3 linked regions of the Cohnella herbarum genome follow. The protein of the gene in region 1 binds, or shares a complex with, the protein of each later gene. Links are inferred from orthologs where the notes say so. Each region holds a gene or a part of one and is shown on either strand. Other genes may lie near its edges.

The links. Proteins that work in one complex are often made in the same cells at the same time.
Region 2: secY (region 1) and secG share a complex: the UniProt entries of both Escherichia coli proteins name them as parts of the sec protein translocase complex. The link is inferred for Cohnella herbarum from one-to-one orthologs.
Region 3: the proteins of secY (region 1) and secA are in contact, whole or in part, in a crystal structure (PDB 3DIN), measured with the Thermotoga maritima proteins. The link is inferred for Cohnella herbarum from one-to-one orthologs. Residues at the interface, in WP_004081795.1 of Thermotoga maritima: Glu108, Gly109, Glu110, Glu111, Ala236, Glu237, Arg238, Arg239, Ile240, Thr241, Ile242, Gln243, Tyr244, Ala245, Arg246, Arg247, Val248, Thr249, Gly250, Arg251, Arg252, Val253, Tyr254, Gly256, Ala257, Ser258, Thr259, Tyr260, Leu261, Pro262; in WP_004082002.1 of Thermotoga maritima: Glu261, Ala262, Arg263, Lys300, Ala301, Arg302, Thr303, Ile304, Ile305, Leu323, Tyr324, Asp325, Pro326, Val329, Ser330, Tyr333, Ile336, Lys340, Phe345, Val349, Glu363, Phe364, Tyr374, Ser375, Gly376, Gly377, Glu393, Ile395, Thr482, Ser483.

Annotation. Positions count from the first base shown.
Region 1 is NZ_CP051680.1:4,486,362-4,493,799, forward strand. Bases 67-2,972 are described here. They hold secY (preprotein translocase subunit SecY), read right to left. Parts: upstream 2,216-2,972; coding sequence 917-2,215; downstream 67-916. Other genes in these bases: map (type I methionyl aminopeptidase), read right to left, coding at 67-238; HH215_RS19085 (adenylate kinase), read right to left, coding at 245-889; rplO (50S ribosomal protein L15), read right to left, coding at 2,215-2,658; rpmD (50S ribosomal protein L30), read right to left, coding at 2,697-2,876; rpsE (30S ribosomal protein S5), read right to left, coding at 2,890-2,972. Outside these bases: more of map, read right to left, coding at 1-66; more of rpsE, read right to left, coding at 2,973-3,387; rplR (50S ribosomal protein L18), read right to left, coding at 3,415-3,780; rplF (50S ribosomal protein L6), read right to left, coding at 3,883-4,425; rpsH (30S ribosomal protein S8), read right to left, coding at 4,456-4,854; HH215_RS19125 (type Z 30S ribosomal protein S14), read right to left, coding at 4,885-5,070; rplE (50S ribosomal protein L5), read right to left, coding at 5,122-5,664; rplX (50S ribosomal protein L24), read right to left, coding at 5,700-6,053; rplN (50S ribosomal protein L14), read right to left, coding at 6,099-6,467; rpsQ (30S ribosomal protein S17), read right to left, coding at 6,504-6,770; rpmC (50S ribosomal protein L29), read right to left, coding at 6,794-6,991; rplP (50S ribosomal protein L16), read right to left, coding at 6,978-7,415; rpsC (30S ribosomal protein S3), read right to left, coding at 7,418-7,438. UniProt on the Escherichia coli protein: The central subunit of the protein translocation channel SecYEG. Consists of two halves formed by TMs 1-5 and 6-10.
Region 2 is NZ_CP051680.1:6,056,248-6,061,471, reverse strand. What follows is about bases 932-3,595. They hold secG (preprotein translocase subunit SecG), read right to left. Parts: upstream 2,550-3,595; coding sequence 2,313-2,549; downstream 932-2,312. Other genes in these bases: HH215_RS25880 (GNAT family N-acetyltransferase), read right to left, coding at 2,720-3,595; rnr (ribonuclease R), read right to left, coding at 932-2,178. Also shown: more of rnr, read right to left, coding at 1-931; more of HH215_RS25880, read right to left, coding at 3,596-3,922; HH215_RS25875 (TetR/AcrR family transcriptional regulator), read left to right, coding at 4,118-4,708; HH215_RS25870 (DHA2 family efflux MFS transporter permease subunit), read left to right, coding at 4,736-5,224. UniProt on the Escherichia coli protein: Subunit of the protein translocation channel SecYEG. Overexpression of some hybrid proteins has been thought to jam the protein secretion apparatus resulting in cell death; while this may be true it also results in FtsH-mediated degradation of SecY.
Region 3 is NZ_CP051680.1:4,638,608-4,644,301, forward strand. What follows is about bases 932-4,065. They hold secA (preprotein translocase subunit SecA), read right to left. Parts: upstream 3,689-4,065; coding sequence 1,175-3,688; downstream 932-1,174. Other genes in these bases: HH215_RS19790 (hypothetical protein), read right to left, coding at 3,918-4,065. Also shown: more of HH215_RS19790, read right to left, coding at 4,066-4,322; hpf (ribosome hibernation-promoting factor, HPF/YfiA family), read right to left, coding at 4,585-5,148; HH215_RS19800 (cold shock domain-containing protein), read right to left, coding at 5,368-5,565. UniProt on the Escherichia coli protein: Required for protein export, interacts with the SecYEG preprotein conducting channel.

The DNA.
Region 1 (7,438 bases):
GGAACCCATGAACAAGTTCCTCGTTCGTCGAAGCGCATATGCTGGCCGGAAAACCGTTATAACCTTTGAAAGAAGGAACAGCACCTTGGCTGCGGATGAAAGTATCGGCTATCCGATCCAATTCAGCGGTAGTTACACCAGGCACGACCGCCTGTTTCATCAGGCGATGCGTCTCTGCTACAATCCGTCCCGCCTCGCGCATCAAGTTTAACTCTTTATCAGACTTGATTACGATCATGGCCGATTACCCTCTGAGAAGGGAAGCGATATCGGTCGTAACCGCATCGATGTCCTTCTCCCCGTCTACTTCACGGAGCGAACCTTTGTCGCCGTAATACGTTAGAAGCGGTGCCGTCTTGCTCGTATACTCATCAAGGCGAGTGCCCACTTTTTCTTCCGTATCGTCGGAACGCTGATACAGCTCTCCCCCGTCTTTATCGCAGATGCCTTCCTGCTTAGGAGGGTTGAAAATAACGTGATACGTCGAGCCGCAAGATTTGCAAATCCTTCTCCCCGTTAAGCGGGCCAACAGAAAACCGCGATCCACTTTGAGGTTAATGACATGATCAATCTTTCGTCCCATTTCGGCTAGCATTCCATCAAGAGCTTCGGCTTGCGCGATTGTCCGCGGAAAACCGTCCAACAAAAACCCGTTGGCGCAATCTTCTGCAGCCAGACGATCGCGAACGATGCCGTTCGTCACTTCATCCGGAACGAGAAGGCCTTGGTCGACGTACTCCTTGGCCTTCTGTCCGAGCGGCGTGCCTTGCTTCATGGCTAAACGAAACGCATCACCGGTAGAGATGTGCGGAATGCCGAATTGCTCGACGATCCGTTCTGCCTGCGTTCCTTTACCGGCGCCAGGAGGCCCCATAAACAAAATGTTCATTGTTGTTCCTCCTGCCCGTCTCAGTGATTACTTGTTGATAAAGCCTTTGTAGTGACGTTTGATCAGTTGGCTCTCGATCTGTTTCATCGTCTCAAGAGCAACGCCGATAACGATCAACAACGAAGTACCGCCCAATTGTACGGATTTCGGCAAGCCTGCCAACGAACCGAAGAATACCGGAAGTACCGAGATTAGAGCCAAGAAAACCGCGCCTGCCAGCGTAATGCGGGTAATTACGCGCATCAAGAAGCCAGCCGTCGGCTTGCCGGGACGAATACCCGGAATATAGCCACCGTTCTTCTTCATGTTATCCGCAAGTTGTTGCGGATTGAATTGAACGAACGTATAGAAGAAAGTGAATCCGATGATCAACAAGATGTACAATACCATGCCTAGCGGCTTGTCATAGTACATATGGTTGATAACCCATTGCGCCCAATCTTTGTTCGCCCAGAACTGAGCGATCGTGATCGGGAACATCAAGAGCGAAACCGCAAAAATTACCGGTATTACGCCCGCGCCATTCACTTTAAGAGGAATGTGCGTCGATTGGCCGCCGTACATTTTCTGTCCGACAACCCGTTTCGCGTATTGTACTGGAATTTTACGTACGCCCTGTTGGATGAAGATAACTCCCGCGATAATCAGAACGATTACGAGCAGGATAATAACCACCTTAACGATGCTAAGGAACAATTGACTGGAATCCGTAAATTGATCCGCATAGATTTCGCGAGCGTGCTTCGGAATTGACGCAACGATTGCCGCGAAGATCAAGATCGAGATACCGTTACCGATACCCTTCTCGTTGATTTGCTCCCCCAACCACATTAGGAAGGCGGTACCCGCGGTCAATACGATCGCAATCATAAGATACGTTGCCGTATTCGCGTCGATGACCATATCGTAGTTATACATCCGGTTAAAGCCGATAGCCGTTGCAAAAGCTTGGATAAGCCCCAAAACAATCGTTCCGTAACGAGTGATCTGAGCGAGCTTGCGTTTACCGTTCTCGCCTTCCTTCTGCCATTCCGAGAACTTCGGAATAACGTCCATGGAAAGGAGTTGAACGATGATCGAAGCCGTGATGTACGGCGTAATCCCCAGAGCGAAAATGGAGAAGTTGAACAAAGCACCGCCAGAGAAGGTGTTCAGAAGGCCGAACAGGTCAGTGCCTGTTTGGTCGGCCATCGTGAGAACGTCCTTGTTAATGTTCGGAACCGGAATAAAGGAACCGATTCGATATACAAACAGGATGAAAAGGGTGAACAGGATCCTTCTGCGAAGGTCCTCGACTTTCCAAATGTTAGTTATGGTCGCGAACATTAGATCACCTCGGTTTTACCGCCGGCGGCCTGAATTTTTTCTGCTGCAGACTGAGAGAACTTATGAGCTTTAACAGTCAGCTGCACGTTCAGATCGCCATTGCCCAGAATTTTAATTCCGTCTTTTGGATTTTTGAGAATCCCTTCGTTAAGAAGCAATTCTGGAGTCACTTCTGTACCAGCTTCAAAACGGTTCAGCTGATCAAGATTGACAATCGCAAAGACCGTTGCAAAACGATCATTGTTAAATCCGCGCTTCGGTACCCGACGGTACAATGGGTTTTGTCCACCCTCGAAACCGGGACGTACACCGCCACCGGAACGAGCGTTTTGCCCTTTGTGACCGCGACCTGACGTTTTGCCGAGACCGCTACCGGCTCCGCGTCCTACCCGCTTACGGGTAAACGTCGAGCCTTCGTTCGGAGATAGCTCATGCAATTTCATCGTACGTCGCACCTCCTTGAAAATTATGCTTGATTTACTTAAACTTCTTTGACTTCTACCAAATGGATAACCGTATTGATCATGCCGCGAGTCGCGACATTGTCTTCTCTTACTACGGACGTATGCAACTTGCCGAGGCCCAGAGATTTCACCGTTGCACGTTGATTCTCAGGACGGCCGATCAAGCTACGAACGAGGGTAATTTGAAGCTGTGCCATCTGTTTCCCCTCCTTAACGGAATAGCTCTGCTACGGTTTTGCCGCGCAGTTTCGCTACGTCTTCGGCGCGTTTGAGGCGGGATAAACCTTCCAACGTCGCATTGACCATGTTAATGGAGTTGGAGGAACCCAGCGATTTCGTCAAAATATCGCCGACTCCAGCAAGTTCGAGCACCGCGCGGACAGGACCGCCCGCGATAACGCCCGTACCTTCGGATGCTGGTTTCAGCAGCACTTTGCCGGCGCCGAAACTTCCCGTAACGGCGTGTGGAATTGTCGTTCCAACGAGTGGTACGAATACAAGATTTTTCTTAGCGTCATCGACGCCCTTACGGATTGCGTCTGGAACTTCGGAAGCTTTACCGATTCCGGCGCCAACCCATCCTTTGCCGTCTCCGACAACGACGAGTGCGCTGAAACTAAAGCGACGTCCGCCTTTGACGACTTTGGAGACACGATTGATTTGAACCATTTTTTCGGTTAGTTCCAATGTATTCGGATCTACACGCAAGTCGTTTACCTCCTTGTGAAAAAGTAATTAAAACTGTAATCCGGCTTCGCGTGCAGCGTCCGCCAGTGCTTGAATACGTCCGTGATACAAGTAACCGCCACGATCGAACACGACGTTATTGTATCCTTTATCAATTGCGCGTTTAGCGATCAATTCGCCAACTTTGCGAGCAGACTCGACGTTGCCGCCGTTACCTACTTCAGCAAGCTCTTTGTCAACCGTAGATGCGCTAGCAAGCGTTACGCCTTTAACGTCATCGATCAGTTGAGCATAGATATGCTTGGAAGAACGGAACACGGACAGACGTGGACGTTCGTTAGTCCCGCTGATTTTCTTACGTACCCGAAGGTGCCGTTTGAGACGAGCTTTATTCTTATCGGCTTTAGTAATCATCCGCATGGTTCACTCCTTTCGTGTTCGTTGCTTAAAGTGCAACCGTTATAAGCAACGTTCGTTGCGTTCGGTTGTCACGTGCGGCATTAAGCCGCATTAAGCTTACTTCTTCTTACCGGCCTTACCTTCTTTACGAATAATGCGTTCGCCTTCGTACTTGATTCCTTTACCTTTATACGGCTCCGGAGGACGAACAGCGCGGATCTTAGCAGCAATTTCACCGACGGCTTCTTTATCGATGCCTTTAACGATGATTTTGTTTTGTGCCGGCACTTCGAATTCAATGCCGCTAGCCGGTACGATTTCGACCGGGTGAGAGTAACCAACGTTCAATACCAGCTTCTCGCCGGATTTACTAGCACGGTAACCTACACCTACCAGATCAAGGTTTCTGATGTAACCTTCGGTTACGCCGTTTACCATGTTGGCAACTACGCTGCGAGTCGTGCCGTGCAGCGAGCGGTGAAGTTTGTTATCGGAAGGACGTTCAACAGTAATAACATCGGACTCGTAGGAAACCTTCATATCGCTGTGAAGTACGCGGGACAAAGTTCCTTTAGGTCCTTTAATCGTAATTACGTTGTTGTCCAGGTTCACGTTCACGCCGTTAGGCACCTGAATCGGTTTGCGTCCAATACGGGACATAGGTACACCTCCAATCGTGTGACAGTTAAATTACCAAACGTAGCAAAGCACTTCTCCGCCGGACTTCCCTTGACGGGCTTCCTTATCGGTGATGATGCCTTTAGATGTGGAAATGATCGCGATGCCGAGGCCACCCAACACACGCGGTACTTCAGTAGATTTCGTATAAACGCGCAAACCTGGTTTGCTAATGCGTTTAAGACCCGTGATAACGCGCTCGTTGTTCGCACCGTATTTCAAGAAAATGCGGATCAAACCTTGCTTGTTATCTTCTACATATTCAGCGTCGCGGATAAAACCTTCACGTTTCAGGATTTCAGCAATTTGCTTCTTAACCGTAGACGCAGGCAATTCCACCGACTCATGACGCACGAGATTCGCGTTGCGAATCCTCGTCAACATATCTGCAATAGGATCAGACATAACCATGGGGTAAACCTCCTTCCCGAACTAGGCTGATTACCAGCTCGCTTTTTTGACGCCAGGAATCTGGCCTTTATATGCCAATTCACGGAAACAGATCCGGCAGATCTTGAATTTTTGCAAAACGGAATGCGGACGTCCGCAACGTTCGCAACGCGTGTAAGCCTGGACTTTAAACTTCGGCGTACGCTGTTGCTTGATTTTCATCGACGTTTTTGCCACTTGCTTTCACACCTCCATTAGAATACCTTTTGCTCATTGACCGGGCTATCGTCACTTCGCAAACGGCATACCCAATTGGGTGAGCAGCTCACGCGCTTCTTCGTCCGATTGTGCAGTCGTTACGATGACGATATCCATCCCGCGAACTTTATCAATCTTGTCATACTCGATTTCCGGGAAAATCAATTGTTCTTTCAAACCGAGCGTGTAGTTTCCGCGGCCATCGAACGATTTGGTCGATACGCCGTGAAAGTCACGTACGCGAGGAAGAGAAATGTTGAACAATTTATCCAGGAAGTAATACATCCGTTCGCCACGAAGCGTTACTTTAACGCCGATCGGCAAGTTCTCACGCAAGCGGAAGCCCGCGATCGATTTTTTGGAGCGAGTGATTACCGGCTTTTGACCAACAATCTTCTGCATGTCCTCTACCGCGAAATCCATGATTTTGGAGTTCGAAACCGCTTCGCCGACACCCATGTTCAGGACGACTTTCTCGATTTTCGGCACTTGCATGACGGATTTGTAGCTAAACTTCTGCATAAGAGCAGGAGTGATTTCATTCAGGAAACGTTCCTTCATTCTTGCTGCCATGAGTCACAGTGACCTCCTTTCCGTTCTTACTGCGATTAGTCGATCAGTTCTCCGGAGCGTTTAGCTACCCGGACTTTTTTGCCGTTATCAAGCGTTTTGCTGCCAACGCGAGTTGGTTTGCCGCTTTTAGGATCGATATGCATCACGTTAGACACGTGAATCGGCGCTTCGCGCTCGATGATACCGCCTTGTTGGTTCGTTGGGTTTGGACGCGTATGGCGTTTCACCATATTGACGCCCTCGACAAGTACGCGATTTTCGCGCGGATACGCTGCGATAATGCGGCCTTTCTTGCCTTTGTCTTTGCCCGAGATGACGATGATGTTATCGTCTTTTTTCACGTGCAGTTTATTGTTGTGCGATTCAAGCACTTTTTTCAGACGGGGCATGGGTACACCTCCTTGAGTGTTTCTCCATCGGTGCGTTCCGGAATGTTAGAGAACTTCCGGTGCCAGGGAAATGATTTTCATGAAGTCGTGTTCGCGAAGCTCACGGGCAACTGGTCCGAAGATCCGGGTACCGCGCGGGCTCTTGTCTTCTTTAACGATTACAGCAGCGTTCTCGTCGAACGCGATGTAAGATCCGTCTTTACGGCGTACCGAACGTTTCGTACGAACGATAACGCATTTGACTACGTCGCCTTTTTTGACAACGCCGCCTGGTGTTGCTTGTTTAACGGAGCATACGATCATATCACCGATATGTCCTACGCGGCGTCCTGTGCCACCAAGCACGCGGATACACATCAATTCTTTCGCGCCGGAGTTGTCGGCAACGGCCAGACGCGTAAACGGTTGAATCATCGCAAGGTCCTCCTTTCAGTTACAGGTGAGAGTCTCTTAGGCCAATACGGCTTTCTCGACGATTTCGACCAAGCGCCATGTTTTGTCTTTCGACAAAGGGCGGGTCTCCATGATTCTCACTGTGTCGCCGATTTTTGCATCATTAGTTTCGTCATGCGCTTTGAATTTCTTCGTGTATTTAATCCGTTTGTGGTACAAGCTGTGTTTTTTGTACGTTTCAACAGCTACCACAATCGTTTTATCCATTTTGTCGCTGACGACCTTACCAATCTGCACTTTACGATTGTTGTTGCGTTCGCTCATGGTAATCCTCCTTTTCCCGGGTTTTAGCCGATGCCGAGTTCACGCTCGCGCAAAATGGTTTTAGCCCGAGCAATTTCTTTCCGCAGATCGCCAAGGCGGTGCGGGTTATCCAGTTGGCCAGTAGCCAGTTGGAAGCGGAGGTTGAACAGCTCATCCTTGAAGCCGGCGATCTTCTGTTCGAGTTCCGCCGATGTCAGGTTGCGAAATTCACTGGCTTTCATTTGCTTCACCACCCAGTTCTTCACGTTTCACAAACTTCGTCTTGATCGGCAACTTGTGCGCAGCAAGACGCATCGCTTCACGTGCGATCTCCTCGGATACGCCTGCGAGCTCGAACAATACTTTGCCCGGTTTCACAACGGCAACCCATGCTTCTACGTTACCTTTACCGCTACCCATCCGAACCTCAAGAGGTTTTTGGGTGATCGGTTTCGAAGGGAAAATTTTGATCCAAACTTTACCGCCCCGTTTAATATAACGAGTCATCGCGATACGCGCAGCCTCGATTTGACGGTTCGTTATCCAAGAAGGCTCCATTGCTTGCAGACCGTATTCGCCGAAGTGAACTTCAGCGCCGCCTTTAGCTTGGCCTCTCATTTTACCGCGGTGTACTTTGCGGTGTTTTACGCGTTTAGGGACCAACATGATCAGTTGCCTCCTTCCTCAGC
Region 2 (5,224 bases), 1.6 Mb from region 1 along the record:
TCCGCGCGCGTCGACGAAACTCACGCGGCTGCCGCTACGCGACTTCATGTCGACCATCTCGAAATCGATCGTATGGTCGCTCATGTTCACGCGGCCGACGCGGATTTTCACCTCGTCGCCGATCCGGTATATCTTCGACGTGCGCTCGCCGATCAATGCCATATGAAGCTCATGGAAATGGTAGTAATCGTCCGTCATATCGCTTAGACGAATTAAGCCTTCCACTGTATTTTCCAGCTCGATGAACATGCCGAAGCTTGTTACGCCGCTAATAATGCCGACGAACTCTTCGCCGATCTTGTCGAGCATGAACTCGGCCTTCTTCAGCTTCTCGGTATCCCGCTCGGCATCGACCGCTACGCGTTCGCGCTCCGAAGATTGGGAAGCGATATCCGGCATCCGCGCGTTCAATGAATCGAAGCGATTATCCGGCAAAGTGCCGCCGTTCTCCAGCACCTCGCGCATAACGCGATGGATAGCCAAATCCGGGTAACGACGAATCGGCGAAGTAAAGTGAGAGTAATATTCCGCAGCCAATCCGAAATGTCCGAGACTTTCCGCGTCGTACTTCGCTTGTTTCATCGAACGCAGCATCATCGTGCTGAGCACGGTTTCTTCCTTCGTGCCTTGAATCTCTTCGAGCAACGTCTGAAGCGCCCGCGGATGCACGGTATTTCCTTTGCCGCGCACGGCATAACCGAAATTGCCCGCGAACTGCATGAACGTCATCAGTTTCTCGTTAGAAGGCTCCTCATGAATCCGATAAATAAACGGAACCTTCAACCAGTGAAAATGCTCCGCTACCGTCTCGTTCGCCACGAGCATGAATTCTTCGATGATCTGCTCCGCGATCGAACGCTCCCGCTTCACGATCTCGATCGGCTTGCCCTGTTCGTCGACGATAACCTTCGCTTCCTGGAATTCGAAATCGATCGCGCCGCGGCGCATCCGCATATCGCGAAGCCCCATTGCCAGCTCGCGCATCAGCTTAAAAGTATCCACCAGCTCGGAGTATCGCTCCGTCACTTCCGGATCCTCGTCGTTCAATATTTTACGGACGTTCGTATAAGTCATTCTCTCCGTCGTCCGTATAACGCTCGTGAAAATATCATGGCGAACCTGCTTCATCGTCCCCGGCTCGAATTCCATCTCGCAAGACATCGTCAGTCGATCCACCTGCGGATTCAAGGAACAAATTCCGTTGGATAACCGGTGCGGAAGCATCGGAATTACCCTGTCCACCAGGTAGACGCTGCAGCCCCGATTGTAAGCTTCTTCATCCAGCTTCGATTTCTCGCGCACGTAATAGCTCACGTCGGCGATATGAACGCCCAGCACAAGATTTCCGTTAGCCAATCTTTCCACGTTAACCGCATCGTCCAGATCTTTGGCATCTTCGCCGTCAATCGTTACGATGACTTTATCGCGTAAGTCGCGACGCCCTTGTTGCACGATCTCCTCTTCGGTAATCGTATCGGGTGCCGCATCCGCTTCCTCGAGCACGTCGCCCGGGAAACTTTCAGGCAAGCCATGCTTGCGGATGATGCTGAGGATATCGACTCCCGGATCATCTTTGTGGCCGAGAACTTCGACGATCTCGCCTTCCGCCGCGGAACGTCCTTCCGGATATGTAAGGATGTTAACGACGACCTTCTGTCCGGTCACCGCGCCCTTGAAACCTTCGCTGCGGATAAAAATATCCTTATTAATCCGTTTGTCGTCCGGTACAACGAAGCCGTAGCTCTCGTGATTCTGGAAAACGCCGACGACCTGCGTCACCGCCCGCTTCACGATGCGAACGATCTCGCCTTCCAGCTTGCCGTTCTCGTTCTTGGCGGACACACGCGCCAGCACGATATCCCCGTTCATCGTCCCCTTCATGTCGTTGGCATGAATGTAGAGATCGGGATGCTCTTTGTCATCCGGAATCAAGAACGCAAAACCTTTCGGATGGGATTGAATTCGTCCCCGCAGCAAATTCATCCGTTCCGGAACGCCATAGCGATCCGTACGGGTTAGCAGAATCTTGCCGTCTTGCTCCATCTCGGTCAGCAAGCGAAGGAAAGCTTTGAATTCAACGGCATCCTCTATGCCGAAATGCTTTTCCAATTCTTTATAAGTTAACGGTTTATAGGCGGTTTCCCGCATGAAATCGAGCAGCTCCTGCTCTGTGCACATCGGCATCCGTATCACCTCGTCCTACGTATAGTATACACACTTTGCGTCCTCGGCAACCGGATGTACCTGCCCGCCTCATGCGCATTCGCACAAAAAAAGCAGGAAGCTCGCGCTCCCTGCCTGATCTCATCCCGTTAGTTTTTCACGAAATAAGCAACCACCAAAGAAAGGATGAAGAAACCGACCGCCAATCCGATCGTCAAGCGTTGCAAGAACAAATCGATACCGCGGGCCTTCTGTTTGCCGAACAGCTGCTCTGCTCCGCCGGAGATTGCGCCCGACAAGCCTGCGCTCTTACCGCGTTGCAGCAGAACGACTGCAATAAGTCCTAACGAGAAAATAACCAAAATTATTTTAAGAACGACGTCCATCGTTTACACCTCCCAAATCCCGTTACAAAAACAGTATTTTCATTTTATCACAATGCCCATCGGGTTGACAACCATCGCTTTAAAAGACAACAACTTACATTGTTCCCCTATTCTAAGATAAATCGCCAGGTTCCGCCCAGCTTCCCCATTTTCCCCCGACTAAGCCGTCTTTAGAAGAAATCCATCAGATGCGTCGTCCGTTCGGAAATATGTCGTTCCAGCAACTTCACTTTAGCCACAGGTCCGCTTATTCGCCCGACTTCCCGCAAGAACGACGGCTTCCGATTGCCCAGCAGCATCGCCGTCAACGCTTGAATATCGCAAGACACCGCTTCCCCGCTTGATGCTGCTTGCTCGTACGATTGGCCTTCAAGCCTCTCCAACCTTGCCGAACCTCCAGCGCTCCAAACCAAGCGGAAAATACCATTGTTCCACGGCGCATGAGCATCCGATAAGTTTATCGCGACCTCTTCCTCCCGTTCGCCTCCGGCACTCTCATCCCAAGCATATTCCCGTACAAAAGCTTCCGCATCCACGATCCGCGACATGAAATACGGAATCACCTCCTGCTTGATCCGGGGGTCGGATAATAGGAACGGCAGCGGATCATCGATCGGCGCGATTAACGTGACCTCGTCGATCATTGAATCGTGATTGGCGACAAAAGTCCACAACGCCGTGCGCGAAGCTTCATTCGTGCTTACCCACTCGTGAATCGTCATTTTACCGTCCGCGATCTGGTAGAAAACATACCCTTCCGGTTGACCGTTCTCGTTGGAATAGACGGCAAAAGCGCCCGATTTCTTCAAAATCCGATTCTCCCACCAATCCTGCGTCCGAACCAGGTTTCCGCTATAACGCGAGGCGTACGATGAGTAGACGGCGTTCAGAATCTCGATGTCCGGTTTCATCATCCGCTTCACTTGTCCCGGCGTTTCTTGGCGCGCTGGCAGTTGTTTCGTTTCGATCGAATATTTCTTCCGTTCGACGGTCATTTCGTATCCATATTTGCGGTAAAAAGGAAAAGCGAAAGGGTGCAGCATACTGATCGTTTGGCCGTTCTTTCTCATCGTATCGAATCCGTGCACGAGAAGCTTGCTTACGCATCCCCGCCTTCTCGCTTCCGGCCAGGTCGCAACGCCCGCTACCCCGCCCATGGCCAGCTTCCGTCCTTGAACCCATGCTTCCAAAGGAATGATCAGCATTGCGGACAGCAGCTCTCCCCGTTCGTCGAATGCGCCCCAGTCCTGCTCCGGACGATAGTTAAGTCGCTTGGACTCCTTCTCTTCCGGCGTTAAATGATATTGAAACGCGAATTGCGATAACGCCGTCCTATCCTCGAATTCTTCCGATCTTAACTGTCTGATTTCCATTGCGCCTTGCCCCCAATCCTATTCGTTCGCTCCCTCTATATTAACAAAACGTCGATCTACATGTAACTGCCCAATGCTACGGGGTCATCCTATTCTTAATACTCTTATGAATAAATTCCAGTTGACTTTATCCGCGTTTTTCTGGTTTTATTATATAGACCGATCGCTATAATTTCTAAAAAAGGAGGGTTTCCCTTGCGGGAGAAAACGAATTCTCGCGAAGTGATCGTCGAGACGGCCGCGGGATTGTTCAACAAACAAGGATTTCACGGAACGGGACTAAACCAGATCATCAAGGAAAGCCAATGCCCGAAGGGCTCCTTGTATTACTATTTTCCGGAAGGCAAAGTGGAATTGGCTTTGGAGTGCATCCGCCATACGAAAAGCCTCGTCGCCGCAAAATGGAATCGCTTGTTCGCGGCCCACGAGCACCCTGCGCAAGCGATCCAACTGTTCGTAGAAGAGACGGCGCAAGAGGCGGATCAAACAAACTTCGAATGCTTCCTCCCGCTCAGCTTCTGGACGGCGGTAGAAGCTTCTTACATTAACGAGAGGCTTCGAGAGGCTTGGCAGGACGTGTTCTTAACGTGGCAATCGATCGTATCCGAGGCGCTGCAACGGATCGGCATCGCCGAATCCCAAGCGGACGAGACGGCCATGACGGTCATTTCCCTGCTCGAAGGTTCGCTCCACTTGGCGCTGACCGCGAGAGACACTCGGCCGATCCTGAACGCTTCGAAACATGTGCGGTTATATCTCGACAACGTGCTCGCCCAACAACTATAGACAGATATTCGGAGGTAGGAGCATTTCATGGAGGCAACCATACATCAGCCTGCGCAAGACGGAGCAGGCAAACCTTTCAAAGTCGTACCCATTATGATCGCTTTGCTCATTAGCGGCTTCATCGGCCTGTTCAGCGAAACGGCGCTTAACGTAGCGCTAACCGATCTCATGGAATTACTGAGCATTACCCCTGCTACCGCGCAGTGGTTGACCACGGGTTATTTGCTGACGCTCGGCATTCTCGTTCCCGTGTCGGGTTTTCTTCTGCAGTGGTTCACGACTAAGCAATTATTCGTTGCGTCGCTAGCTTTCTCTATTCTCGGCACCCTCACGGCCGCGCTCGCTCCGAGCTTCGAGGTTCTTCTGATCGCGCGGGTCATTCAAGCGATCGGAACGGCGATTATGCTGCCGCTTATGTTCAATACGATACTCGTCATCTTCCCGGCGGAGAAACGCGGCGCCGCCATGGGGATTATCGGCCTCGTCATTATGTTCGCTCCGGCTATCGGACCTACG
Region 3 (5,694 bases), 150 kb from region 1 along the record:
GTCGTGAATCGCTATGTGTTTATTGGACTTCCTGCTTAATCTGATGACGTAAGTAACCGTCGATAAAGGAATCTAGATCGCCGTCCATTACCGCGCCGATATTACCCGTTTCCACGGAAGTACGGTGATCCTTGACCATGCTGTACGGGTGGAAAACGTAGGAGCGGATCTGGCTGCCCCATGCGATATCCATCTGTTCTCCACGAACCTCGGCCAATTCCTTCTGCTGCTCCTGAATCTTGAGCTCGTATAGCTTGGACTGGAGCATCTTCATCGCCTTATCGCGGTTCTGAATCTGCGAACGCTGCGTTTGGCAAGCGACGACGATCCCCGTCGGTAAATGCGTAATCCGAATCGCGGAATCCGTCTTGTTGATGTGCTGTCCGCCCGCACCGCTAGCGCGGTACGTATCGACTCGCAAATCCTCGGTACGGATTTCGATCTGGATATCGTCATTGATCTCCGGCACGACATCGCAAGATACGAATGAAGTATGCCGTCTGCCCGAAGCGTCGAACGGAGATATCCTAACCAGTCGGTGCACGCCTTTCTCCGCCTTGAGGTAGCCGTAGGCGTTGTGGCCTTTGACAAGGATCGTTACGCTCTTGATCCCCGCTTCGTCGCCCGGAAGATAATCGAGCAGTTCAACCTTGAAGCCGCGCTTCTCGGCCCATCTCGTATACATCCGGTACAACATTTGCGCCCAATCCTGAGACTCGGTACCCCCGGCACCCGGATGCAGCTCCAGGATGGCGTCGAGTTTGTCGTACGGTTGGTTTAACAGCAACTGAAGCTCGAAGGAATCGACTTTGGCCGTTAACCCCGTGACGCTCTCCGACCATTCCGTCGCCATCGATTCGTCCGCTTCTTCTTCAAGAATCTCGAGCATATCCAGCAAGTCCTGGCATTCGTTCGCCAAACCCTCGAATTGATCGACGATCGCTTTGATCGCGTTCATCTCGCCGATGACGGTTTGCGCTTTCTCGTTGTCGTCCCAGAAGTTCGGATCGCTCATTTTCACTTCGTAGTTCTCGATCTGTTCTTTCTTCAGATCTAAGTCAAAGGGACCCCCTGAGTTGCTGAAGTCGCTTCGCGTTCCCACGAAGATCTTGCTTAACGGATACGTCTAGCTCGAACATGTTGAAATCACCTCATAAAATCTTGTGCTTGCGAATCAGTCTATGCGACCGTGGCACAATTTGTATTTCTTGCCGCTACCGCATGGGCACGGATCGTTACGGCCTACAGCGCTGGCGCTGCGGGTCTTAGGTTTCTTAGGCGCTTCCTCGGCTTTCGAATCGACCGCTTGGCCTTCCGCTACCGCTTCGCGCTTAGGCGTCGTCTGAACTTGAGCTCTCATGATGTACATCGTGATCTCTTCTTCGATCCGTTCGATCATGGAGAGGAACATGTTATGTCCTTCGAATTGGTATTCGCGAAGCGGATCGTTACCGCCGTACGCCCTGAGATGAATCCCTTGACGAAGGTGATCCATCGAATCGATGTGATCCATCCATTTGCTATCTACGGCGCGGAGAACGACGACCTTCTCGAATTCGCGCATCGTTTCCATACCGATCGATTCTTCGCGCTCATCGTACAGCTTATCGACTCCCTCGACGAGAAACTCGATAATTTCTTCTTTTTCCTTGCCCCACAGATCATCTTTGCTTAACCGGTCTTCCGGCAAGAAATGTTGATGAGCATAAGTGACGAGGCTATCCATATCCCAATCTTCGGGAACGTCGTTATCCGAACAATGGCTGTCCACCGCGCGGGTGATGACGGAACGAATCATGCCCGTAATTACGTCGCGGATGTTGTCCGAATTCAGGATCGCGCGGCGGTCTCCGTAGATTTTCTCCCGTTGCAGGTTGATGACGTCATCGTACTGAAGCACGATGCGGCGGGTGTCGAAGTTGTTGCCTTCGACGCGCTTCTGCGCGGATTCGATCGCGCGCGAGATCAGCTTGCTCTCGATCGGAGAATCCTCGTCGAAACCGAGGCGCTCCATCATGCCCATAATATTGTCCGCTCCGAAACGGCGCATCAGCTCGTCTTCCATCGACAGATAAAATTGCGACGAACCTTGGTCCCCTTGGCGACCCGCGCGTCCGCGCAATTGGTTATCGATCCGGCGGGATTCGTGGCGTTCCGTTCCCATGATATGAAGGCCGCCGACTTCGGCTACGCCCTCTCCAAGATGGATATCCGTACCGCGACCGGCCATATTGGTCGCGATCGTAACGGTGTTATATTGACCGGCGTTGGAGATAATCGCGGCTTCCTCGGCATGGTACTTGGCGTTCAATACTTGGTGAGCGACGCCTTTTTTCTTAAGCATATCCGAGATGCGCTCGGAATTCTCGATCGATACGGTACCCACGAGGACGGGTTGTCCCGTCGAATGCCGTCTTACGATTTCTTCGACGACCGCGCGGTACTTGCCGTTCTCGGACTTGTAGACAACGTCCGGAATGTCGTTACGGATCATCGGACGGTTCGTCGGCACTTGGATAACGTCCAAGCCGTAGATCCGTTTGAACTCCTCTTCCTCGGTTTTCGCAGTACCGGTCATGCCGGCAAGCTTGCCGTACATCCGGAAGTAGTTCTGGAAGGTGATCGTGGCGAGCGTCATGCTCTCGTTCTGAACCGTGAGCTGCTCCTTCGCTTCGATCGCTTGATGCAGACCTTCGCTATAGCGACGGCCGGCCATCAAACGTCCGGTAAACTCATCGACGATAATAACTTCGTCTTCTTGAACGACGTAGTCGACATCGCGTTTCATAATATATCTAGCACGTAGCGCTTGATTGACGTGGTGGTTAAGCGTCACGTTGTCATGCGCGAATAAGTTCTCGATGTTAAAAGCGCGTTCTACCTTCGTAACCCCTGCTTCGGTTAGGGCTACGCTGCGCAATTTGATATCGACTGTGAAATCCTCGGTATCGGTAAGCCGGCTAACCAAACGATCGGCGGCGTAATAGAGCTCCGTCGATTTCTGGGCTTGGCCGGAAATAATGAGCGGAGTCCGTGCTTCGTCGACGAGAATGGAATCCACTTCATCGATGATCGCGTAGTGAAGCGGACGCTGCACCATTTGTTCCTTATAAAGAACCATGTTATCGCGCAAATAATCGAACCCGAATTCATTGTTCGTACCGTAAGTAATATCGCACGCGTAAGCGGCTTGTTTCTCTTCATGGGAAAGCCCGTGAAGGTTACAGCCGACCGTCATGCCAAGGAAGGAATAGATTTGTCCCATAAGTGCGCTATCGCGTTGCGCCAAATAGTCGTTGACCGTGATAACGTGTACGCCTTCGCCTTGCAGCGCATTTAAGTACACGGACAAGGTACCGACGAGCGTCTTCCCTTCACCGGTTCTCATCTCGGCGATCTTGCCGTGATGCAGAACCATGCCCCCGATTAACTGTACGTCGAAATGGCGCATGTTCAGCGTGCGCTTGGAAGCTTCCCTTACGACTGCGAACGCCTCTGGAAGAATGTCATCCAAGGACTCGCCTTTGGCGATGCGGCCACGGAATTCATCCGTCTTCGCGCGAAGCTGATCGTCGCTCAGCGGGGTGATTGATGACTCCAAACCGTTAATCTGTTCAACGGTTTTAAGGAGCCGTTTCACCTCACGTTCATTAGCATCTCCGAATATTTTTTTGACAAGTCCCAACATATAGGATGTACCCCTCTCTCTCGCGGGTCTAACAACATCTTCTCATTTTATCAGTTTGGGGAAATTGGGGCAAGGAAGGGAATCTGGAAATGGAAGGAGGTTAAGAAAAACAACAATAATGCGGGTTTTGGGTACAAAAAAAACTGCCGCATAGGGAGCAGAAGCTTCTTGGTTCGGCAGTATTTATTTGGTTATGAAATTGCGATGGAGAACGCTTGCCGTAGTTGCTTTATGTGGTCCGTTGCATTTTCCGGATAATCGTTTCTTGCTCTAAAGAATGAAGAGCTAACGTTTCTAGTACTCGATCGTGTCTGCCTTGACCAGATTTCAATTCTGCGACGTCCTCTTTCAGGACGGCTACGTCTGTCTTCAGAACGGCGACGTCCTCTTTCAGTACCGCAACGTCCTCTTTCAGTACTGCAACATCCTCTTTCAGTACCGCAACATCCTCTTTCAGTACCGCAACGTCCTCTTTCAGTACTGCAACATCCTCTTTCAGTACTGCAACATCCTCTTTCAGTACTGCGACGTCTTCTTTCAGTACTGCGACATCCTTTTGAATCCCGGTAATTTTCGCATCCATGACTTCAACGACATGTTTAATTGCCAACAAGATTTCCTTCGTTTCATCCATTGGACCAGCTCCTTAAAAGAATTATAACAGATGCGGACAAATGAAGTGAACAGAAAAAGCCGCCCAATTCTCCGATTAGGAGAACGAGCGGCGTGTGCTTCACGTCCGTGATATCTAACTAGATTGATCGTATCATGATTTAGATGGTTAAGCAATATTTTCGGGTATAACCCCTTCAGCTCATTACCTATGCAGTTCGAACGATTATACAATTCGCAAAAAAGCCCCGGCTATGAGCGGCCGAGGCTTACGTTTTATTAGTTTATTCAGCGGATTCGATTAACCCGTACTTCCCGTCATTCCGACGATACACGACACTGACTTCCTTCGACTCCGTATTGGCGAATACATAGAAGTTATGACCTACCAGATTCATTTGGAGAATCGCTTCTTCCACGTCCATCGGCTTCAGATTGAATCTCTTCGTCCTTACGAGCTCGAGGTCGTCCTCTTCATCCCTGGCAAGCGTCGTAACTCCGCTGCCATTGCCGAAGTCTTCCTTAAAGAGAGCTCTTGCCGATCCGGCTTCACGGAAATTGCGATTAATTTTCGTTTTGTGTTTGCGAATTTGGCGTTCGAGTTTGTCCACTACAAAGTCAATCGATGCGTACATGTCCTCGCGTTTCTCCTCCGCCCGCAATAGCGCTCCTGGAAGAGGGATCGTAACCTCGATGGCTTGTTGGCCTTTCGTAACGCTTAGGGTTACATTTACATCAGATTGGGGAGGTGCTTCAAAATATCGCTCCAGTCGACTCAGCTTCTTCTCCACATACTCTCGAAGAGCATCTGTCACTTCCAAACGCTGACCACGAATGTTGTATTTCATGGGGCACTCCTCCTTTGCATGACTCTATGATAACACACACTGGGCTGACGTTTCAAAACATTCCAAAAATAAATTTGAATTATCAGAATATTTGACTAAATTGTTACGATGGTGGAGCTTTAAAATAAAAAACCCTGGATTTCTCCAGGGCACGTGGCAAACATTGCTACATGTAATCCACATCTTGTATGATTGTTCGACGCGGATGCGCCGGAATGATTACACTCTAGTAACGTTAGCTGCTTGAGGGCCTCTAGCTCCTTGAACGATATCGAATTCAACCGTTTGGCCTTCTTCAAGAGCTTTGTAACCGTCCATTTGAATAGCGGAGAAGTGAACGAACACGTCGCCACCTTGCTCTGTTTCAATGAAGCCGTAACCTTTTTCCGCGTTAAACCATTTAACTTTACCTTGCATGTGTTAAACATTCCCTTCATATTCAAATGACGTTAGACGTAAGCATTTATGCCTAGCCCACATTTCGAATATAACATCAGGTAAAGATTGGTGTCAATGATTTTTTGTAAGCGGATACAGAGTGTGCTC